3 regions of the Bradyrhizobium sp. USDA 3397 genome follow, and region 1 is predicted to be linked to each of the others. Evidence: predicted binding sites of a transcription regulator. Region 1 holds the regulator's gene; each other region holds the start of a gene.

Region 1 (5,114 bases):
GCGTGCCTTCCTCGATGGTCAATTGATAGAGCGACAGATGCTCGGCCGCTTCATCGATGGCGTGCCGCAGCTCGCCCGCCCACATCGCCGGCGTCTGGTCGGGGCGGGCGTAGATCAGGTCGAACGAATAGCGGTCGAACGCGCGGCGCGCGATGGCGACGGCATCGAGCGCTTCGCGCGCGCTGTGCATGCGGCCGAGCGCTTTGAGCGAGGCGTCATCGAGCGCCTGCACGCCGAGCGAGACGCGGTTGACGCCGGCGATGCGATAACCGGCAAAGCGCGTGGCTTCGACGCTGGTCGGGTTCGCTTCCAGCGTCACCTCGACGTCGCCTGCGACGGTCCAGTGCTTGCCGATCGCGTCTAACACCGCGCCGACGGTGGCGGGCTGCATCAGTGACGGCGTGCCGCCGCCGAGGAAGATCGAGGTGACCTCGCGGCCGGGCGCGCGTTCGGCGGTCGTTGCGATCTCGCGCGCGAAGGCGGCGGCAAACCTCGCCTCGTCGATCGCGGCATGGCGGACATGGCTGTTGAAGTCGCAATAGGGGCACTTCGACAGGCAGAACGGCCAGTGCACATAGACGCCAAACGCATCCTTGTTAGCGCGGCTCAAGGCAGATCTCCGCCAGTTTCCGAAAAGCGCGGGCGCGGTGCGACAGGCCGAGGCCGAGCGGCGGCAGGCCGTGCTTCTCGATGCTGGTCATCTCGCCGAAGGTGCGGCTGTGCCCGTCCGGCAGGAACATCGGGTCGTAGCCGAAGCCGGCCGTGCCGCGCGGTGGCCAGATCAGCGTGCCGTCGACGCGCGCCTCGACCTCCTCGCGATGATCGTCGGGCCAGGCCACGCAAAGCGCGGAGACGAAGTGGGCCTTGCGCTTGTCCGGCGTGGTGGCGCCGCGCTCCTGCAGCAGGCGCTCGATCTGCGCCATCGCCGCGTTGAAATCCTTGGATGGACCGGCCCAGCGCGCGCTGTAGATTCCCGGCGCACCGTCGAGTGCGTCGACGACGATGCCGGAATCGTCGGCGAAGGCGGGAAGCTTGGTCGCCTGCGCTGCGGCGACCGCCTTGATCGCAGCGTTGCTGCGGAAATCGTTGCCGGTTTCCTCGGGCTCGGGGAGGCCAAGCTCGCCTGCCGACACCGCCTCGATCCCGTACGGCGCGAGCAGCTCCTTCATCTCGGCGAGCTTGCCGGGATTGTGAGTGGCGATGACGAGCTTGTCGGTGATTCGGCGGTGCATGGGCCTATTGACTACGCCACGGCCAGTTTCTGCAAGTCCACCAGACGCGCAATGCCCTTCTGCGCCAGGGCGATCAGCTTCAGGAACTCGTCCTGCGTGAACGGCTCGCGTTCCGCGGTGCCCTGCACCTCGATGATGCGGCCATCGCCGGTCATGACGAAATTGGCGTCGGTCTCGGCTTCCGAATCCTCGGCATAGTCGAGATCGAGCACCGGCGTACCGTTGTAGATGCCGCAGGAGATCGCGGCGACGTTGTCGCGCATCACGTTGGCCTTCACCATGTTGCGCGCCTTCATCCAGTTGATGCAATCGGCAAGCGCCACCCAGGCGCCGGTGATCGAGGCCGTGCGCGTGCCGCCGTCGGCCTGGAGCACGTCGCAATCGACCGTGATCTGACGCTCACCGAGCGCTTCGAGATCGACGATGGTGCGAAGCGAGCGACCGATCAGACGCTGAATCTCGACGGTGCGGCCGCTCTGCTTGCCGGCGGAGGCCTCGCGGCGGGTGCGTTCGGAGGTGGCGCGCGGCAGCATGCCGTATTCGGCGGTGACCCAGCCGCGGCCCTGACCCTTCAGCCACGGCGGCAGGCGGTCCTCCAGCGTGGCGGTGACCAGCACATGGGTGTCGCCGAATTTCACCAGGCAGGAGCCTTCCGCATATTTGACCACGCCGCGCTCCAGCGTCACGGGGCGCAATTCGTCGGGCGCACGGCGGCTTGGCCGCATGGGAAATCTCCAAAACTCGCGGGAATAGGCTGTTCGCGGTGCTTGTAGGTGGGGCGGGGGTGGGCGGCAAGGGCTTATTCACCCCCTGACCGCCGGCCCGTAAACGCGACGCTTGTCAGAAGCGGCCCGGATGGACAAATTATAAGTATCTGAGAGGAGTTACCGTCTGTGGCCCATCACGATCCGATCCATCTGATCGCGCCGCGCGCAGGCCTTGCCCAGCTCAACGAGCGTTCCCGCGACATCTTTCGTCAAATTGTCGAAAGCTATCTCGCGACCGGTGAGCCGGTCGGCTCGCGCAACATTTCCCGCCTGATCGCCATGCCGCTGTCGCCGGCCTCGGTCCGCAACGTCATGGCCGATCTGGAACAGCTCGGCCTGATCTATGCCCCGCACACCTCGGCCGGCCGGCTGCCGACGGAACTGGGCTTGCGCTTCTTCGTCGATGCCCTGATGCAGGTCGGCGACCTCAACGAGGCCGAGCGGCAGGCGATCCAGAGCCAGCTCTCGTCCGTCGGCGAGGCGCAATCGGTCGAGGCGGCGCTGGACCAGGCCTTGATGCGGCTCTCCGGCCTGACCCGGGCGGCCGCCGTCGTGCTGACGCCGAAATCCAATGCGCGGCTGAAGCACATCGAATTCGTCCGCCTGGAACCGGAAAAAGCGCTGGTGATCCTGGTCGGCGAAGACGGCCAGGTCGAAAACCGCGTGTTGACGCTGCCGCCCGGAGTTCCCTCTTCGGCGCTGACGGAGGCCGGCAATTTCCTCAATGCGCGGATCCGGGGCCGTACCCTGGCCGAGGCGCGGCTCGAGCTCGAGACCGCACTCGGCGAGGCCCGTGCCGAGCTCGATCAGCTGACACAGAAAGTGATCTCGGCCGGCATCGCCAGCTGGTCCGGCGGCGAGAGCGAGGATCGCCAGCTCATCGTCCGCGGCCATGCCAATCTGCTCGAAGATCTGCATGCGCTGGAGGATCTGGAGCGGGTTCGGCTGTTGTTCGACGACCTCGAGACCAAGCGCGGCGTGATCGACCTGCTCGGCCGGGCCGAGACCGCCGAAGGCGTGCGCATCTTCATCGGCAGTGAGAACAAGCTGTTCTCGCTGTCGGGGTCGTCCACCATCATCTCGCCCTATCGGGATGCCGCCGGCCACATCGTCGGCGTTCTCGGCGTGATCGGCCCGACGCGGCTGAATTATGCCCGCGTGATCCCCACCGTGGACTACGCCGCCCGCATCGTCAGCCGCCTCTTGGGGGGCTGACCGGCCTTTCCGCCGATCACGGGCGCTTGATTTTCGCGAGTTTAGGCACGATATCCGGGCCAACATCCCTGAAACGAGTTCGAGATCAGAGCCGATGACCGAGCAAGACCGGCAACCCCAAGACACGACTGCAGCGACCGGCGAGCCCGTGGTGTCGAAACCCTACATCATGCCCGACGATCCCGAGCCGGGTTCGGTCGAAACCCTGCAAAAGGAAGCGGCTGAAGCGCGCGACCGCATGCTGCGGACGCTGGCCGAGATGGAGAATTTGCGCAAGCGCACCGCCAAGGAAGTCGCCGACGCCCGCCTCTACGGCATCACCGGCTTCGCGCGCGACGTGCTCGACATCGCCGACAATCTCCAGCGTGCACTCGATGCCGTTCCGGCGGAGGCGCGTGCTGCGGCCGATCCCGGCCTGGTCTCGTTGATCGAGGGCGTCGAGCTCACGGAGCGCGCGCTGCTCAACGCGCTGGAAAAACACGGCGTGAAGAAGCTCGATCCTCAGGGCCAGAAGTTCGACCCGAACTTCCACCAGGCGATGTACGAAGTGCCTGACGCGTCGGTGCCGTCGGGCACCGTGGTGCAGATCATGCAGGCCGGCTACACCATTGGTGACCGCGTGCTGCGCCCGGCGCTGGTCGGCGTCGCCAAGGGCGGCGCGAAGACTGCGCCCGCGGCGAACAACAACGAGTCGAGCAGCGCGGCGAATTGAGTGTTGGCGTCATTCCGGGGCTCGACGAAGTCGAGAACTATGGTGCGCAATGCGCACCTGAGAATCCATCGAACAGCAGAGACAACCGCACAATGGATTTCGGGCTCGCGCTGAAGCGCGCCCCGGAATGACGGAAGATGGCGCGCCGCCTACGCGCTCACCGCGATATCCGCAGACTGAATCCGCTTCACGCCCGCCTTGGCCATGTCGGCCCAGGCCTTGGCGAGCGAGCCCTGCGTGTCGATGCCGCGGCAGGCGTCTTCCACCACATAGACCTCGAAGCCCGCCTTGCGCCCGTCGAGCGCGGTCCAGGCGACGCAGAAATCTGTCGCAAGACCAGCGACGAAGACGCGCTTGATCTTGCGGCCCCTCAGGTAGCCGGCGAGCCCGGTCGAGGTCTTGCCGTCGGCCTCGAGGAAGGCCGAATAGCTGTCGACGTTCTTGTGAAATCCCTTGCGGATGATGAGCTCGGCGTGCGGGATCGACAGGTCCTTCGACAGCGCCGCGCCCTCGGTGCCCTGCACGCAATGGTCCGGCCACAGCACCTGCTTGCCGTAGGGCAGGTCGACCGTTTCGAATGGCTTCTTGCCGGAATGAACCGACGCAAACGAAACGTGGCCCGGCGTGTGCCAGTCCTGCGTCAGCACCACATTCGCAAATGCCTTCGAGATCTTGTTGATGACCGGCACCACCTGCTCGCCTTCCTTCACGGCGAGGCTGCCGCCGGGCAGGAAGCAGTTCTGCACGTCGATCACGAGCAGCGCGGACGCTTCGTCCGGCTTGATCGGTGCGGCCGCGAACAGCGCGGTTGGCGCGAGCGTCGCCAGCGCCGTCGTTCCAAGCATTGCCAAGACCTGTCGCCGAACCAGCATGTCTACCTCCCCTCCAGGATGATCCAACGGGAGGAAGCCTAGTTCCGTTCGTATACGAACAGAAGCCTGAAAATGCAGCCGGGCTGATGAGCAGTTGGGCTCTTAGCCCCAACATCATCGTCGCCCCCCGTGCGCAATTGCGCACCAGGCGGGGATGACATTGGAGGTGTTGAAGCGCCTCGGGCCCTACCCCTTCGGCTGAATCCCGTCGCGCACGGCGCGGAAGCGGGTGAAGGCGGCTTGCCATTGGTCGCGCGGGGCGCTGGCGATGATGCGCAATGATGCGCCGCCGCTCGAGAAGCGGATCCACTGCACC
Region 2 (5,114 bases), 3.0 Mb from region 1:
CGTCGGCCTTGAAGTCTTCCTCGCGGTGATGGCTGACGGCGATGCGCTGCTTCGGACGTGCGGGCTTTTTCGCAGCGGCGCTACGCGCCTTCGCCTTCACGACCTTGCGTGCCGAGGATCGCGCCGCCGCCTTGGCGCCGCTCCGCTTCTTCACCGCGGTCTTCAATGCGGGCCTCGATGCCTTTTGCTTGGCCATTGTGTGCCTCCCTGTTCTGAGCCGCGCCCGTCGCACGGGTATGGCTTGTACGCCAGCTTACCCTAGTCCCGCGCGAGGCAGCAATTGCAGAGCTCGTTGGGTTGAGTAGCGCCGCATCCGCGATCATACCCTCCCCTGGAGGGGGAGGGTCGGTTCACATTGAGCGCAGCGAAATGTGAGACGGGGTGGGGTGACGGTCTCTCCACGTCGCATACTGCCCGTGTGGAGAGATCACCCCACCCCGCTCGCGCTTCGCGCGATCGACCCTCCCCCTCCAGGGGAGGGTAAGAGGATGTTGCCCAGTCACGCGATCGCGTTGTCGATCGTAGCTTGCCCCAAGCTGTCGTGGCGGGCGGGGGTCGTCTCGTCTTCGTTCTCGCGTTCAACTAGTCTCGCCGGGACATTCGGGGAATTGATTCATGGGCAGCAATGTCGGTCAGCGTGCATTTCAAAATGCCCGGCTTCAGAAGCGGCAACAGGCCGACGTGCTGCCGTTGCTCGGGCAAGCGCTCGAGTTGCACAAGAAGGGCCGCCTCTCCGAAGCCAAGGCTGCCTATCGCCAGCTCCTGCAGATCGCGCCCAATCAATTCATCGCGCTGCATATGCTCGGCGCGTTGGAGTCCGATGCTGGGAATTATCAGCAGGCCGAGATCCTGCTGAGCCGGGCGGTTGCCGCGGATCCGCGCTCGGCCGAAGCCCATATGAGTCTGGGCGTCGCGCTGAACGGGCTGAAACGTCACGCTGAGGCCCGCGAGAGCTACCGCAAGGCCCTCGCCTTGCGGCCCAACTACGCCCTCGCCCTCTCCAACCTCGGGAACGCGAGCGCGGCCCTTGATCGCTACCAGGAAGCGCTCGACAGCTACGATCGGGCGCTCGCCATCGACGCAAATCTTGCCGAAGCCTACAACGGCCGTGGCTCTGCGCTCTGCCGTCTGCGCAACTACGACGAGGCTCTTGCAAGCCTGAACCGCGCGCTCGCGATCAAGCCCGACTATGCGGCGGCGCTGGCGAACCGCGCCGTGGCACTCCGGGAGTTGCAGCGATTCGACGAGGCCATGGCGGATTGCAACCGGGCAATCGCCCTCGCCCCTGACGACGTGAACGGATGGCTTTGGCGCGCCAATGTCTTGCTCCAGACCCGGCAGGTGGCCCAGGCACTATCCGATTGCGAGAAGGCGCTCGCGATCGCGCCCGATTCCGATCAAGCTCATCTGGTGCTGGGCCTTTGTCTTGCCGGACTGGGCCGGGTCGACGAAGCCCTCGCCAGTTTCGACAGAGCCCTCGACATCAGGCCCGACCTCGAGAGTGCGATCTCCAGCAAGATCTTCACGCTCGATTTCGTGCCGGACGCCAGCGTCGAGCGGCATCAGCAGGCGCGACGCGTATGGTGGGAGCGGATCGGGGCGAAAATCGCTTCAGAAGCGGCGGCACCGCATGACAACAGCCGCGATCCGGATCGTCGCCTGGTGCTGGGCTACGTCTCCTCAGACTTCAACGCGCATTCGGCTGCGTTCATCTTCAAGCCTGTCCTGCAACACCACGACCGCGCCCAGTTCGAAATCGTTTGCTATTCGTGCTCGGCGAGAGTGGATGCGACGACACGCGAATTTCAAGGCATTTCCGATCGCTGGCGCGACGCCTCGCAATGGAGCGACGATCGCCTTGCCGTCCAGATTCGCGCCGATCGCATCGATATCCTGATCGATCTGTCCGGCCATACAAGAGGAAACCGCCTCGGCGTATTTGCGCGCAAGCCGGCACCGATCCAGGCGCACGGCTGGGGCCACGGCACCGGCACCGGGTTGCCGGCGATCGACTATCTGTTCTCGGATCCGGTCGGGATTCCGCACGAGGTTCGGCATCTGTTTGCAGAGAAGGTGGTCGACCTGCCGTGCTTCGTGACGCTGGCGCCGCTGCCGGCCGGGATTGCGCGAGCCGCAACGCCGGCTCTCTCGAACGGCTTCGTCACGTTCGGTGTCTTCAACCGCATCAGCAAGATCTCGGACGAGGCGGCGGCAGTCTGGTCCAGGATCCTCGAGTGGGTGCCGGGCTCGCGCCTCCTGATCAAGGACGTTGCGCTCGACGACCAGCTGGTCCGCGACAAGCTGCTGGCGCGATTTGCGGCCTGCCGATTGCCGGCCGAACGCGTCGATCTGCTCGGGGCCACCTTGCGCGACGAGCATCTGGCATCGTTCAATCGCATCGATATTGCTCTCGATCCGTTCCCGCAGAACGGCGGCGTCAGCACATGGGAAGCCCTGCAGATGGGCGTGCCCGTGGTGGCGAAGCTCGGCAACAGCCTGCCCGGCCGCGCTGCCGGCGCCATCCTCACCGCACTTGGCCTGCCGGACTGGGTCGCCGACAGCGAGGAGGCCTATGTCGAGATCGCGGCCAGCCGCGCGGCCGAGATCGGCGAGCTCGACAAATTGCGCCGCGAACTGCCCGCAACGATCAACGCCGCGGCCGCGGGCAACCCCATCTCATATGCACAAGCGGTGGACGCGGCCTATCGCGCGATGTGGACACGCTATTGCAACGGCGCTGTCGGTGCGTGACATCGTAGGGTGGGCAAAGCGCAGCGTGCCCACGACTTCTCTCAATCGGAAACAGACGGTGGGCACGGCGCGCGAAGAGCGCGCCTTTGCCCACCCTACGAGACCGGTGCTCCGTTCAATGCAGACGGAACACGCCGTCGACGGCGCGAAGCTCGGCCGGCTTGATCAGCTTGGAATGGGCCACCGTCACCGAATGGAGGGGACCGTCGAGCTTCTCCTGCCAGAACGCCAGGAAATCGGTCAGCGCGGGGAATTTCGGAAACATGTCGTAGTTCTGCCAGACATAGGTCTGGAGCAGCGAGGGATGATCCGGCATCCGATAGAGAATTTGTGCCGTCGTCAGCCCGTAGCCCAGCATCTGTTTCCGGAATTCCTCGGAAACGCCCCCAACGCGCAGTCCCATGCCAAACCTCCTTTGCAGGAGCGCATCCGGCGAGTGGCTTGGTCCGTGCCCCGGGGAGCCACCCGGAAACGATGCGCTCACATGAGAGAAATGTGACGCAAACTGACAACTCATCTCAAGCCCAAAAGTTTAACAAGCTGTTGAAATTCAATGCTTTAGCAGCAGAGACGACTCCGTGCTAATACGGTCACCCAAGAGGCGTCGAGAGGCCTCCAAGGCGGTTAACGATGGCGAGGGGTTTCTGGCAGTCCGCGCTTTCGGCTGCTAATTTTTCTGCTACAAACCCTTGCCCCCGCAAAATTCCTGTCCTATTTCAGGCTCGCCCGTGCTAGCACTCACGGGCAACGACTGCTAACAATCTCAAAATCCTCAACACGTGCAATTGCTTAGGAGGACTGCATGAAATTCCGTCCGCTTCACGACCGCGTCGTGGTCAAGCGCATCGACGCAGAAGAGAAGACCGCTGGCGGCATCATCATTCCCGACACTGCCAAGGAAAAGCCCTCCCAGGGCGAAGTCGTCGCCGTTGGCCCCGGTGGCCGCGACGAAGCTGGCAAGCTGATCCCGATCGACCTGAAGGTCGGCGACCGCGTGCTGTTCGGCAAGTGGTCCGGCACCGAGGTCAAGATCGACGGCCAGGACTTGCTGATCATGAAGGAGAGCGACGTGATGGGCGTTCTCGAAGTCAGCGAGTCCAAGAAGAAGGCGGCTTAAGAGCCCCTCTCCTCCCTCCAGTCAAACTCACCTAAGGAAAACTCCAGATGGCAGCCAAAGAAGTCAAATTCTCGGTTGAAGCGCGCGACAAGATGCTGCGCGGCGTCGACGTTCTCGCCAACGCGGTGAAGGTCACGCTCGGTCCCAAGGGCCGCAACGTCGTGCTCGACAAGTCGTTCGGCGCTCCTCGCATCACCAAGGACGGCGTCACCGTCGCCAAGGAGATCGAGCTCGACGACAAGTTCGAGAACATGGGCGCGCAGATGGTGCGCGAAGTCGCCTCCAAGTCCGCTGACGCCGCCGGCGACGGCACCACCACCGCCACTGTGCTCGCCCAGGCGATCGTGAAGGAAGGCGCCAAGTCGGTCGCCGCCGGCATGAACCCGATGGACCTCAAGCGTGGTATCGACCTCGCGGTCGAAGCCGTCGTGGCCGACCTCGAGAAGAACTCGAAGAAGGTCACCTCGAACGACGAGATCGCCCAGGTCGGCACCATCTCGGCGAACGGCGATGCCGAGATCGGCAAGTTCCTCGCCGACGCCATGAAGAAGGTCGGCAACGAGGGCGTCATCACCGTCGAGGAAGCCAAGTCGCTCGAGACCGAGCTCGACGTGGTCGAGGGCATGCAGTTCGACCGCGGCTACATCTCGCCCTACTTCGTCACCAACGCCGACAAGATGCGCGTTGAGATGGACGACGCCTACATCCTCATCAACGAGAAGAAGCTCTCCTCGCTGAACGAGCTGCTGCCGCTGCTCGAGGCCGTGGTGCAGACCGGCAAGCCGCTGGTCATCGTCGCCGAGGACGTCGAAGGCGAAGCCCTGGCGACCCTGGTCGTGAACCGCCTGCGCGGCGGCCTGAAGGTCGCGGCCGTCAAGGCTCCGGGCTTCGGCGATCGCCGCAAGGCCATGCTGCAGGACATCGCGATCCTGACCGGCGGCCAGGCGATCTCGGAAGACCTCGGCATCAAGCTCGAGAACGTCACGCTCAACATGCTCGGTCGCGCCAAGAAGGTGATGATCGACAAGGAGAACACCACGATCGTCAACGGCGCCGGCAAGAAGGCCGACATCGAGGCGCGCGTGGCCCAGATCAAGGCGCAGATCGAGGAGACCACCTCGGACTACGACCGTGAGAAGCTCCAGGAGCGTCTTGCCAAGCTCGCGGGCGGCGTCGCGGTGATCCGCGTCGGCGGCGCGACCGAGGTCGAGGTGAAGGAGCGCAAGGATCGCGTTGATGACGCGAT
Region 3 (5,114 bases), 2.6 Mb from region 1:
ACCGTCGACGAAATCTCGGACGCGATGGAAAAGGTGTTCGGCCGGCACCGCGCCGAGATCAAGTCCATCACCGGCGTCTACAAGCGGGAGGCGTCCACCATGGGTAACCGGGTCGAGAAGGTTCAGGCGATGATCGACGCCTTCGTTCAATCCGCCCTGATGCTGCTTCTCGGCTTCGCGATGTTACGAGGCGCTGCGATCGACGGGCTTAGTCTTGTCAGCCAACAGGTCGTTAATCTCTGGTTTGTACGGCGCCGGGGCATTGCGGCGGCTGCCAGTCTCGGCCTTGCGGCCGATTCCTTCGTCTTTCCCAAGCTGATCGATGGTCTCATCACGCTCACACGAGCAGGTCGGTGCCGGTCGGATCCCTTACCGGGAAAGGCGCTTCCTCATTTGGAAACGTCTGCTAAGCAATTGATTTTTCTAGAGGCGAATGCGGCTATTTTTTCCAAACGCTCATTGGAATCATTGAATAATCAAACAGGTTTTGATTCCGCCATTCGGAGGTTCGATCCCTCCCGCCCCAGCCAGCACTCAAAGCTGCTGAGTTCACTTATATAAACAGCGCTATTTCCGCCAATTTTCTTGGGTGCGTTTGGAAATTGAGTTTCTGGTGCTCGGTCTGGACTCGAACTAAACGACCGTTGGCTTATCTCCGTGGGTCTCATCTCCCAACATATACTGCGGAAGCTGCTCGGGCAGGTCCGTTAAGCCCTCATCGTAGGATGGCGCATTGCGGCGAACAAATCGGACATGGCGGGCGCCTCTCCTGCGCGCGGGTGTGATGGGCTTTGACGGCGTGAAGTAGTTCACGAGCCGCAAGCATCGCCAGGGGTAGCGTTCCTCGGGGGTCGTGTCCCCTGTGGTGGTGTAGCTCGGTAGAGCAAAGCCGCCCGTACGCGCGCCGCAGATAGCGCCGTAGCGGGCGGGCGGCTTTGCGGTGGTCACCGGCGGTTCGCCGATAGGGTCGGGTTGCTGACACCAACCTGATTCGAGGAACCACCGATGACCGATGAGATGATGAACCTCCGCACGCTCGTGGAGAAGACCCCCGATGCGGATCTGCTGCGCGAGATGATCGGCTTTGCGGCCCAGCGATTGATGGAGCTGGAAGTTGAAGGCCAGGCCGGGGCCGCCTACGGCGAGAAGAACCCCGAGCGTCTGGCACAGCGCAACGGCTACCGCGACCGGACCTGGGAGACCCATGCCGGCACGGTCGAGCTTCGCATCCCCAAGCTGCGCAAGGGCTCCTACTTTCCAGGCTTTCTGGAGCCGCGCCGGATGGCCGAGAAGGCGCTCACCGCCGTAGTGCAGGAAGCCTATGTGCCAGGCGTCTCGACCCGCTCGGTCGACGATCTGGTGCAGGCCATGGGGATGAGCGGCATCTCCAAGAGCCAGGTCTCACGGCTGTGCGCGGAGATCGACGCACGGTGTCGGCCCGGTCCGCAAATACTCGATCGGTGCGGCGCTGCTCGACAAGCGCGACCCATCCAAGGTGCTGGCACGTTCGCGCGAGCCGCTATTGCGGCCTGAATCATCCGAGCGCGAAGGATACGTCCCTAACGTCGTTTATACTTGTGGCGGGATGCGGCACAACAACCAGATCATTCTGCCATATGCCGTGTCGGACACATTCTCGAATTTCGCAACGATCGAGATTTCCGAGCTCATGGACGCGATGAAATGCTAGGCGCGGCCTTCGTGGTCGTTGGCGTCAACCGTGTTTCTCAACAACTCGTAGGAACCTAATAGCCAGCTAATGCGAGCAAGGGCGGAAGCACCACTCTCCTGACGTGTTCGTAGCCATCGAGAGGATAATAACAGAGGAATCCAGATGCGTTACATCCAGCTGGCCTTCGATTGTGCTCACTTCCTATTCGAAACGCCACTCGTCTAGCACCCTCCGTGGACTTGACTCGATCCGCGCATCTTAAGCTGATCTCAGGAGCATACATCCAATTCAATAGCTCCTTTTTTTCCCGAGCTACTCCTGCGCCGTGACAGCGGGCCGCACGCTAATTCTTGCGAGCTCGCGACGCTCGTCGTCTGTCAGTTGCCAATTCGCGCACTGGCTGCAAAGCTGCGCGAAAACGTCGTGCAATTGGCTTCGGGCGACCCTGACGATCTCGGTATCGTCGAATTCGCAAGACTTCAGGAAAATTGGCAAGGTAAAACTGGTCTGACGGCTATCGAACTGAAACGTCAGGCGAATGTCCTCGCCACGTTCATTCGGCAGAATCATCTCGATGCGTGCGATCGTAATCTCGAACATATTGGTCGTGTCCCCGGAGGTGATGTAGCTCGGTAGAGCAAAGCCGCCCGGACGCGCGCCTCACCTAGCGCCGTAGCGGGCGGGCGGCTTTGCAGTGGTCACCGGCAGTTCTCCGGTAGGATCGGGTTGCGACACGCCAACCCAACCGAGGAAAGCCGACGACCAACGACATGATGAACCTGCGCACGCTCGTAGAGAAGACCCCAGGCGCCGATCTGCTGCGCGAGCTGATCGGCTTTGCTGCCCAGCGTCTGATGGAGATGGAATTCGAAAGCCAGACCGGGGGCGGGCTACGGCGAGAAGGCCCCGAGCGTCTGGCCCAGCGCATGGCTACCGCGACTGGATCTGGGACCCGGGCCGGCGCGATTGAGCTGCGCATTCCCAAGCTGCGCAAGCGGTCCTAATTCCCGGGCTTCCTGGAGCCGCGGCGGATGGCCAAGAAGGCGCTCACCGCCGTGGAGCAGGAAGCCCATGTGCAGGGCGTCTCGACCCGCTCGGTGGACGATCTGGTGCAGGCGATGGGTATGACCGGGATCTCCAAAAGCCAGGTGAGCCGGCTCTGCGGCGAGATCGACGACAGGGTGAATGTGAATAAGCCGAAGTTCGCCCCCCATCGGCTTACAACATTGACCCCATACGTGATGAACATTCCCGTGATCGTTCAATGAATTCGGCTGTGTTGGCGGGGGTCAACCTTCGGCGCCGATCGGGGTCAAACCGCGCGCCGAATAACAGCGGATCTCTGAAAAGGCCGTGCAACTCAAAGCAGAGAAGAGCATAAGATTGCAGAACTCACACCTTTGCATCCCGGCTCCCTAGCCGCCGCGGCCTTGGCAGTTGTGATGCTCTCGGAATATCGATTCAGCACGGTCTTGTACGTCCCCTGCGGCGGCTTATGTGCTGATTAGCACTTGCTGGCCACGACTGCTATTTCATCCAAAGCAACAACAACCAGAAAACAGGAGGACAGCATGAAGTTCCGTCCGCTTCACGACCGCGTTGTGGTCAAGCGCATCGAAGCCGAAGACAAGACCACTGGCGGCATCATCATTCCGGACACCGCCAAGGAAAAACCCTCGCAGGGCGAGATCACGGCGGTTGGTCCAGGCGGCCGCGACGAAGCCGGCAAGCTGATTCCGATAGACCTCCAGGTCGGCGACCGCGTGCTGTTCGGCAAGTGGTCCGGTACTGAGGTCAAGCTCGATGGTCAGGAACTGCTGATCATGAAGGAAAGCGACATTATGGGCGTTCTCGTCGATCTGCCTGCCGCGAAGAAGAAGGTTGCCTAAGCACCAGTCAGTTTTCCTCATCCTGAGCCGTCGGCGCAGCCGGCGTCTCGCAGGATGAGGCCCGCAAGTTCAAATCCCGCTCCTTAAGAGCTCGCCTAGGCGCGATCATTGGGATCTGACCAGTCGAAAACGGAGATCATGATGTCGGCCAAAGAAGTCAAGTTCGGCGTAGATGCCCGCGACAAGATGCTGCGCGGTGTCGAAATTCTCAACAACGCAGTCAAGGTCACGCTCGGTCCCAAAGGCCGCAACGTCGTTCTCGACAAGTCGTTCGGCGCTCCCCGCATCACCAAGGACGGCGTCACCGTCGCCAAGGAGATCGAGCTCGAGGACAAGTTCGAGAACATGGGCGCCCAGATGGTGCGCGAAGTCGCCTCCAAGTCCGCTGATGCCGCCGGCGACGGCACCACGACCGCCACCGTGCTCGCGGCTGCGATCGTCCGTGAAGGCGCCAAGGCGGTTGCCGCCGGCATGAACCCGATGGACCTGAAGCGCGGTATCGACCTCGCCGTGGAAGCCGTCGTTGCGGACCTCGTCAAGAACTCCAAGAAGGTCACCTCGAACGACGAGATCGCCCAGGTGGGCACCATCTCGGCCAACGGCGATGCCGAGATTGGTAAGTTCCTCTCCGACGCCATGAAGAAGGTGGGCAACGAGGGCGTTATCACGGTTGAAGAAGCGAAGTCGCTCGAGACTGAACTCGAGGTCGTCGAAGGTATGCAGTTCGACCGCGGCTATATCTCGCCTTACTTTGTTACCAACGCAGACAAGATGCGCGTTGAGATGGACGACGCCTACGTCCTCATCAATGAGAAGAAGCTGTCTCACCTGAATGAATTGCTTCCGCTGCTCGAAGCCGTGGTGCAGAGCGGCAAGCCGCTTGTGATTATCGCGGAAGACGTCGAAGGCGAAGCGCTCGCCACTCTCGTCGTGAACCGCCTGCGTGGTGGCCTGAAGGTCGCGGCCGTCAAGGCTCCAGGCTTCGGCGATCGCCGCAAGGCCATGCTGCAGGACATCGCGATCCTGACCGGCGGCCAGGCGATCTCGGAAGATCTCGGCATCAAGCTCGAGAACGTCACGCTCAACATGCTCGGTCGCGCCAAGAAGGTGATGATCGACAAGGAGAACACCACCATCGTCAGCGGCGCGGGCAAGAAGGCCGACATCGAGGCGCGCGTCAATCAGCTCAAGGCGCAGATCGAGGAGACCACCTCGGACTACGACCGTGAGAAGCTGCAGGAGCGTCTGGCCAAGCTCGCCGGCGGCGTCGCGGTCATCCGCGTCGGCGGCGCGACCGAGGTCGAGGTGAAGGAGCGCAAGGATCGCGTTGATGACGCGATGCATGCGACCCGCGCGGCGGTCGAGGAAGGCATCCTGCCGGGCGGCGGCGTCGCCCTGCTGCGCGCTTCCGAGCATCTCAAGGGGCTGCGCACCAAGAACGATGACCAGAAGACCGGTGTCGAGATCGTGCGCAAGGCTCTATCGTATCCGGCTCGCCAGATCGCGATCAACGCTGGCGAGGATGGCTCGGTGATCGTCGGGAAGATCCTGGA

Evidence for each region. Region 1 encodes HrcA, which represses chaperone genes, less so after heat shock. Its sites were predicted from a motif close to GTTAGCACTCNCNNNNNGNGAGTGCTAAC; they were not measured.
Region 2: a site for HrcA is predicted at 3,482-3,510, ahead of ACVWYQ_RS09550 (co-chaperone GroES). Genes of this name have one in related genera too.
Region 3: a site for HrcA is predicted at 3,176-3,204, ahead of ACVWYQ_RS35270 (co-chaperone GroES). Genes of this name have one in related genera too.

What each region holds. Positions count from the first base shown of each region.
Region 1 is NZ_JBSSDS010000001.1:4,985,455-4,990,568, reverse strand. It holds gene hemW (radical SAM family heme chaperone HemW) at 1-610, opposite strand, end outside; gene rdgB (RdgB/HAM1 family non-canonical purine NTP pyrophosphatase) at 597-1,232, opposite strand; gene rph (ribonuclease PH) at 1,244-1,957, opposite strand; gene hrcA (heat-inducible transcriptional repressor HrcA) at 2,126-3,214, shown strand; gene grpE (nucleotide exchange factor GrpE) at 3,309-3,926, shown strand; gene pncA (bifunctional nicotinamidase/pyrazinamidase) at 4,076-4,798, opposite strand; partial or broken gene ACVWYQ_RS23015 (hypothetical protein) at 4,985-5,114, opposite strand, start outside.
Region 2 is NZ_JBSSDS010000001.1:2,010,563-2,015,676, forward strand. It holds gene ACVWYQ_RS09535 (cupin domain-containing protein) at 1-196, opposite strand, end outside; gene ACVWYQ_RS09540 (O-linked N-acetylglucosamine transferase, SPINDLY family protein) at 616-2,751, shown strand; gene ACVWYQ_RS09545 (usg protein) at 2,867-3,154, opposite strand; gene ACVWYQ_RS09550 (co-chaperone GroES) at 3,554-3,868, shown strand; gene groL (chaperonin GroEL) at 3,916-5,114, shown strand, end outside.
Region 3 is NZ_JBSSDS010000001.1:7,577,879-7,582,992, forward strand. It holds gene ACVWYQ_RS35245 (hypothetical protein) at 25-561, shown strand; partial or broken gene ACVWYQ_RS35250 (transposase) at 1,006-1,431, shown strand; partial or broken gene ACVWYQ_RS35255 (glycoside hydrolase family 130 protein) at 1,424-1,690, shown strand; gene ACVWYQ_RS35260 (hypothetical protein) at 1,985-2,272, opposite strand; partial or broken gene ACVWYQ_RS35265 (transposase) at 2,443-2,859, shown strand; gene ACVWYQ_RS35270 (co-chaperone GroES) at 3,244-3,561, shown strand; gene groL (chaperonin GroEL) at 3,703-5,114, shown strand, end outside.